3 regions of the Pseudalkalibacillus nanhaiensis genome follow, and region 2 is predicted to be linked to each of the others. Evidence: a T-box and tRNA genes for the amino acid it is inferred to sense, from the RefSeq annotation. Region 2 holds a T-box; the other regions hold tRNA genes.
What was found. A T-box is a leader RNA that pairs with one kind of tRNA and senses whether it is charged. The one in region 2 lies ahead of thrS (threonine--tRNA ligase), so its partner is inferred to be a tRNA-Thr.
Positions count from the first base shown of each region.

Region 1: it encodes a tRNA-Thr, which carries the amino acid that the T-box ahead of thrS (threonine--tRNA ligase) is inferred to sense. The anticodon was not compared.
Region 3: it encodes a tRNA-Thr, which carries the amino acid that the T-box ahead of thrS (threonine--tRNA ligase) is inferred to sense. The anticodon was not compared.

Region 1 is NZ_CP143541.1:177,556-179,802, reverse strand. Features, by position in the region: tRNA gene V1497_RS01035 (tRNA-Ala) at 105-180, opposite strand; tRNA gene V1497_RS01030 (tRNA-Gly) at 182-255, opposite strand; tRNA gene V1497_RS01025 (tRNA-Lys) at 308-383, opposite strand; tRNA gene V1497_RS01020 (tRNA-Tyr) at 674-758, opposite strand; tRNA gene V1497_RS01015 (tRNA-Thr) at 797-872, opposite strand; tRNA gene V1497_RS01010 (tRNA-Val) at 893-968, opposite strand; tRNA gene V1497_RS01005 (tRNA-Glu) at 975-1,049, opposite strand; tRNA gene V1497_RS01000 (tRNA-Thr) at 1,064-1,139, opposite strand; tRNA gene V1497_RS00995 (tRNA-Asn) at 1,143-1,217, opposite strand; rRNA gene rrf (5S ribosomal RNA) at 1,243-1,358, opposite strand; rRNA gene V1497_RS00985 (23S ribosomal RNA) at 1,559-2,247, opposite strand, start outside.
Region 2 is NZ_CP143541.1:2,644,386-2,646,632, forward strand. Features, by position in the region: gene thrS (threonine--tRNA ligase) at 1-1,030, opposite strand, end outside; T-box leader at 1,128-1,360, opposite strand; gene ytxC (sporulation protein YtxC) at 1,430-2,247, opposite strand, start outside.
Region 3 is NZ_CP143541.1:105,370-107,616, reverse strand. Features, by position in the region: rRNA gene V1497_RS00585 (16S ribosomal RNA) at 1-348, opposite strand, end outside; tRNA gene V1497_RS00580 (tRNA-Ala) at 448-523, opposite strand; tRNA gene V1497_RS00575 (tRNA-Pro) at 540-616, opposite strand; tRNA gene V1497_RS00570 (tRNA-Arg) at 621-697, opposite strand; tRNA gene V1497_RS00565 (tRNA-Leu) at 729-817, opposite strand; tRNA gene V1497_RS00560 (tRNA-Gly) at 823-897, opposite strand; tRNA gene V1497_RS00555 (tRNA-Leu) at 901-986, opposite strand; tRNA gene V1497_RS00550 (tRNA-Lys) at 1,007-1,082, opposite strand; tRNA gene V1497_RS00545 (tRNA-Thr) at 1,087-1,162, opposite strand; tRNA gene V1497_RS00540 (tRNA-Val) at 1,311-1,386, opposite strand; rRNA gene rrf (5S ribosomal RNA) at 1,396-1,511, opposite strand; rRNA gene V1497_RS00530 (23S ribosomal RNA) at 1,586-2,247, opposite strand, start outside.

The DNA.
Region 1 (2,247 bases), 1.2 Mb from region 2:
TATAGGGTAACCATTATTCAGGATTTGTACTTTCAATCTCGATTGATCTTATAAACAAAAAACTCTTTGACGTTTAATGTCAAAGAGTTGTGTATGATATGTAATGGTGGAGCCTAGCGGGATCGAACCGCTGACCTCCTGCGTGCAAGGCAGGCGCTCTCCCAGCTGAGCTAAGGCCCCATGGAGCGGGTGATGAGAATCGAACTCACGACCAGAGCTTGGAAGGCTCTTGTTTTACCACTAAACTACACCCGCATATTTTCAATTATAACCAAACGCATCTTTTCTAAACTCAGAAGGATTAAACTGGTGAGCCATGAAGGACTCGAACCTTCGACCCTCTGATTAAAAGTCAGATGCTCTACCGACTGAGCTAATGGCTCATGTTATGAATGAAGTTTACTTACCTTTATGTCCCTTCCTCTACAAGCAACACATGGTAGAAGGCTGTGTCGCGACAACTCATAGCTAAGTCAATGAAGTTATGTTCGTTGCTCTACCGACTGAGCTAATGGCTCCCGTAGATTATTCAAACTGTGTCCTTTCCTCTACAATCTATACTATCGTAGTAGGCTGCGTCAGGACAATTCACCGTTAGCTCAACGTTGTATCGTTCATAGCTAATGGCTCATGTTATGAATGAATCTTACTCATCGATGTATTGTAATAAAAATGGTGGAGGGGGACGGATTCGAACCGCCGAACCCGGAGGGAGCGGATTTACAGTCCGCCGCGTTTAGCCACTTCGCTACCCCTCCAATAAAAAAAGACTAAATAGTCTGTTTTCAAGTAAAGATGGTGCTGGCCAGAGGACTTGAACCCCCAACCTACTGATTACAAGTCAGTTGCTCTACCAATTGAGCTAGGCCAGCGTAATATTCATGTGTTTCAATGGTGGAGGATGACGGGATCGAACCGCCGACCCCCTGCTTGTAAGGCAGGTGCTCTCCCAGCTGAGCTAATCCTCCGATAGATGGTGACCCCTACGGGATTCGAACCCGTGTTACCGCCGTGAAAGGGCGGTGTCTTAACCACTTGACCAAGGGGCCATTATTTAATATGATGGAGCTTCCAAGCGGGTTCGAACCGCTGACCTCTTCCTTACCATGGAAGTGCTCTACCTGCTGAGCTATGGAAGCATATGGCTCCACAGGCAGGACTCGAACCTGCGACCGATCGGTTAACAGCCGATAGCTCTACCACTGAGCTACTGTGGAATATTCATTGAAATAAAATAGGTTGGCCCGGCGACGTCCTACTCTCACAGGGGGAAGCCCCCAATTACCATTGGCGCTGAAGAGCTTAACTTCCGTGTTCGGCATGGGAACGGGTGTGACCTCTTCGCCATCATCACCAGACCATTTCAAAATGATCCACAATCACAATCCTTAGTAAGGACAAGATATATAATACTAAATTCTAAACAGAATTTCAAGGGCTTTTTTTAATAAATATTCCCTCAAAACTAGATAACGTTTCTTGAAAACACGACGCACAGGATGTGCTAGTGCTGACGTTGTCACAGGACGTGACGTTGTTAGTCAGCGTTCATTAATTTGTGGTTAAGTCCTCGATCGATTAGTATCTGTCAGCTTCACGTGTCACCACGCTTCCACACCAGACCTATCAACCTCATCATCTCTGAGGGATCTTACTCGCTTGACGCGATGGGAAATCTCATCTTGAGGGGGGCTTCATGCTTAGATGCTTTCAGCACTTATCCCGTCCACACGTAGCTACCCAGCGATGCTCCTGGCGGAACAACTGGTACACCAGCGGTGTGTCCATCCCGGTCCTCTCGTACTAAGGACAGCTCCTCTCAAATTTCCTGCGCCCGCGACGGATAGGGACCGAACTGTCTCACGACGTTCTGAACCCAGCTCGCGTACCGCTTTAATGGGCGAACAGCCCAACCCTTGGGACCTACTTCAGCCCCAGGATGCGATGAGCCGACATCGAGGTGCCAAACCTCCCCGTCGATGTGGACTCTTGGGGGAGATAAGCCTGTTATCCCCAGGGTAGCTTTTATCCGTTGAGCGATGGCCCTTCCATGCGGAACCACCGGATCACTAAGCCCGACTTTCGTCCCTGCTCGACTTGTAGGTCTCGCAGTCAAGCTCCCTTGTGCCTTTACACTCTGCGAATGATTTCCAACCATTCTGAGGGAACCTTTGGGCGCCTCCGTTACACTTTAGGAGGCGACCGCCCCAGTCAAACTGCCCACCTGACACTGTCTCCGAACCGGAT
Region 2 (2,247 bases):
TCATATGGTGCGGACAGTTCATCGGACGGAGCACGAGCTGTTCATTTTCCATCTCGATCGCTGGATACATGTCCTCCTGGTAATGGTCCCAGTGTCCAGATGTCTTATAGAGCTCAACGCTACCAAGGTGCGGCGTGTATACGTGATCATAACCGAGCTTCACTTCTGTATCAACGATATAACGCTCGATGACACGGCGGATCGTAGCACCTTTCGGCAGCCAGATCGGCAAGCCTTGCCCGACTTTTTGTGAAATCGTGAAGATCTCGAGTTCCTTTCCAAGTTTACGGTGGTCACGCTCTTTCGCCTCTTCCAAGAAATGAAGGTGCTCTTCTAGCTCGGATTTCTTATTGAACGCAGTACCGTAAACACGTTGCAGCATTTGATTATCGCTGTCGCCTCGCCAGTAAGCGCCTGAAATGTTCATCAGTTTGAACACTTTCAACTTGCTTGTTTGAGGAACGTGTACACCACGGCAAAGGTCGAAAAACTCTCCCTGGTGATAGAACGTAATCGGCTCTCCTTCTGGAATGGCTTCAACGAGTTCCACCTTCAGCTCATCGCCCATTTCTTTGTAACGGCGGATCGCTTCTTCACGGCTGACCTCTTCACGTGTAATCTCGAGATTTTCATCTACAATTTTCTTCATTTCTTTTTCGATTTTCGGAAAATCTTCTTCAGTCAGACGATACTCCATATCGATGTCATAGTAGAATCCATTCTCAATGACAGGCCCAACACCGAGCTGGATCTTTTCATCTTTAAATACACGCTTGATTGCTTGAGCCATCAAGTGAGCTGTACTGTGACGGATGATTTCAAGACCTTCCTCAGAGTCCGGCATGATGATCGTAATTGCACCGTCACGCTCAATCGGTTGACGTAAATCGAGCAATTGATCGTCAAGCTTTCCGGCAATTGCCTTCTTTTTCAAACCGGGGCTGATTGACGCCGCAATATCTTCTGTTGTTACGCCTTTATCAAATTCTTTTACAGCTCCGTCTGGAAACGTAATGTTTACTTTAGACATGGTTCTCACTCCTACAATTTACGTAATCACTACCACTACGGATTCCATTTCTCTATGCGGCTAGCAACCGAAAGAAATAAAAAACACCCGTCCCTAAGAAAGGGACGAGTGTTGTACTCGCGGTTCCACCCTCGTTCCGATCGTATGTGAAAAATACGAATCAGCACTTGGAATGTTTAACGGTCATTCGCCGTCAACGGATACTTCAAAATTCCCCGTTGAAGTTCAGAGGTGGTAAGTCCTTCTGACATGGTGAAGAGCTTTCAGCTAAGGCTCTCCTCTCTGGTAACCAGTCTGTAAAAAGGCTCATGTCCTCATCGATACTTTGGTAATGTAGCTTATTGTTATGTAGTATTATATTCACTTCACCAAAGAAAATCAAGCCTTTATTCAGACACATTAAAGTTTTTGCTGGCGATCCTCAAACTTACTACAAGGAAAAAACTTGACCCGTTCCTGAAAAATATTTTGAATCGCTTGGTGCAAGGTGGCATCTGTTTCATCTGTGAAGAGATAAATTTTCGAAGGGGCGATTTCAATCAACAGTTTCAAAACATCCGGCCCAGCAAAATCTTCAAATCGTTTCTGTTCATCCAGCATCAAACTGTTGATGTCTTCTTGCTTCAACTCATAATCATGCTCGTTGTATACCCTGAACCTGTCAGGCTCATGCTTGAGATAAACGATAGAGAACAGAGAGACCCGGGTTTTGACATATTGTCTCAATTGATGAATGTACTCCTGGTATTCCTGCTCCAGTTTGAATTCATCAATGGCGCATTCAATATAGGTTTGAAGGAGTTCCCGGTATGACTTCAATCGAAATTGCAAGAAGGATTCATAAGAAAACACCATGTCACAATCGAAGAGCACTTCCAACGCTTCCACAATGACATCCTCTCTCCGTGGCAATTCCCTCACTGCGGGAATGTCATCTCCATGCCCATCTAACAAGCAACGGACAATCGGCAGGATCTGTGATTGTTCTTCTTTATCCTGAAAATAATAGGTGTGCTCTAATATACGGATAATCCAGCTGTCCTCTCTTGTCCGTATGATATGCTCGGCGAAAAAGTTCAATAACGTCGGTTTTAGCATGTCACAAACCGGATCCCGGGAATCAAAATCAATCGTCAGGGCAAGATCGTCTGTAAAATGGATCTTGACGGGGGTAGACCGGTTGGATTTTTTGTGGTTGCTAAGTAATTTGGCTACAC
Region 3 (2,247 bases), 1.1 Mb from region 2:
GTCTGGGCCGTGTCTCAGTCCCAGTGTGGCCGATCACCCTCTCAGGTCGGCTACGCATCGTCGCCTTGGTAAGCTCTTACCCCACCAACTAGCTAATGCGCCGCGGGCCCATCTGTAAGTGATAGCGAGAAGCCATCTTTTAACCTTCCTCCATGCGGAGGTAGGTGTTACCCGGTATTAGCCCCGGTTTCCCGGAGTTATCCCAGTCTTACAGGTAGGTTGCCCACGTGTTACTCACCCGTCCGCCGCTGATCTCAGGGGAGCAAGCTCCCCATTGATCCGCTCGACTTGCATGTATTAGGCACGCCGCCAGCGTTCGTCCTGAGCCAGGATCAAACTCTCCAATAAAGTAAAGTTTGTCTTGCTCATAAATGTAAATCGAAATTGATTCAGGGTTTATTAAAAACCCGTTTCACGCTTGGCTTTTGTTCAGTTTTCAAAGAACTATGGTGGAGCCTAGCGGGATCGAACCGCTGACCTCCTGCGTGCAAGGCAGGCGCTCTCCCAGCTGAGCTAAGGCCCCATATCTAAAAACGGAATGGTCGGGAAGACAGGATTTGAACCTGCGACCCCCTGGTCCCAAACCAGGTGCTCTACCAAGCTGAGCCACTTCCCGTAAATGGCGCGCCCGAGAGGAGTCGAACCCCTAACCTTCTGATCCGTAGTCAGACGCTCTATCCAATTGAGCTACGGGCGCATTTTATATGATTTGAAGACGTTGTCGAAAATGGTGCCGAGGGCCGGACTTGAACCGGCACGGTAATCACTTACCGCAGGATTTTAAGTCCTGTGTGTCTGCCAATTCCACCACCCCGGCAGTAATGGAGCGGAAGACGGGATTCGAACCCGCGACCCCCACCTTGGCAAGGTGGTGTTCTACCACTGAACTACTTCCGCAAATGGTGCGGGTGGAGGGACTTGAACCCCCACGTCGCAAGGACACTAGATCCTAAGTCTAGCGCGTCTGCCAATTCCGCCACACCCGCAAATCTATTTAGATGAAAAGTGGTGAGCCATGAAGGACTCGAACCTTCGACCCTCTGATTAAAAGTCAGATGCTCTACCGACTGAGCTAATGGCTCGGAATGGTGCTGGCCAGAGGACTTGAACCCCCAACCTACTGATTACAAGTCAGTTGCTCTACCAATTGAGCTAGGCCAGCGTTGTTAAAAGAAGTCTGTTCAATTTGTGTCTCTTCCTCTACACGAACTGCTTCGTTGTAGACTGCGTCGAGACAAGTCGCAGCTAATTCATCAGCTGTCATGCTCCTTGCTCTACCAATTGAGCTAGGCCAGCGTTATTATAATAAATGGTGGAGGATGACGGGATCGAACCGCCGACCCCCTGCTTGTAAGGCAGGTGCTCTCCCAGCTGAGCTAATCCTCCATATATAAAGCCCGGCGACGTCCTACTCTCACAGGGGGAAGCCCCCAATTACCATTGGCGCTGAAGAGCTTAACTTCCGTGTTCGGCATGGGAACGGGTGTGACCTCTTCGCCATCATCACCAGACTATTTTGTTAGGGAATCCTATTCCCTCAAAACTAGATAACGTTTCTTGAAAACATCTTCGATGTTTAAGTTTTGTGGTTAAGTCCTCGATCGATTAGTATCTGTCAGCTTCACGTGTCGCCACGCTTCCACACCAGACCTATCAACCTCATCATCTCTGAGGGATCTTACTCGCTTGACGCGATGGGAAATCTCATCTTGAGGGGGGCTTCATGCTTAGATGCTTTCAGCACTTATCCCGTCCACACGTAGCTACCCAGCGATGCTCCTGGCGGAACAACTGGTACACCAGCGGTGTGTCCATCCCGGTCCTCTCGTACTAAGGACAGCTCCTCTCAAATTTCCTGCGCCCGCGACGGATAGGGACCGAACTGTCTCACGACGTTCTGAACCCAGCTCGCGTACCGCTTTAATGGGCGAACAGCCCAACCCTTGGGACCTACTTCAGCCCCAGGATGCGATGAGCCGACATCGAGGTGCCAAACCTCCCCGTCGATGTGGACTCTTGGGGGAGATAAGCCTGTTATCCCCAGGGTAGCTTTTATCCGTTGAGCGATGGCCCTTCCATGCGGAACCACCGGATCACTAAGCCCGACTTTCGTCCCTGCTCGACTTGTAGGTCTCGCAGTCAAGCTCCCTTGTGCCTTTACACTCTGCGAATGATTTCCAACCATTCTGAGGGAACCTTTGGGCGCCTCCGTTACACTTTAGGAGGCGACCGCCCCAGTCAAACTGC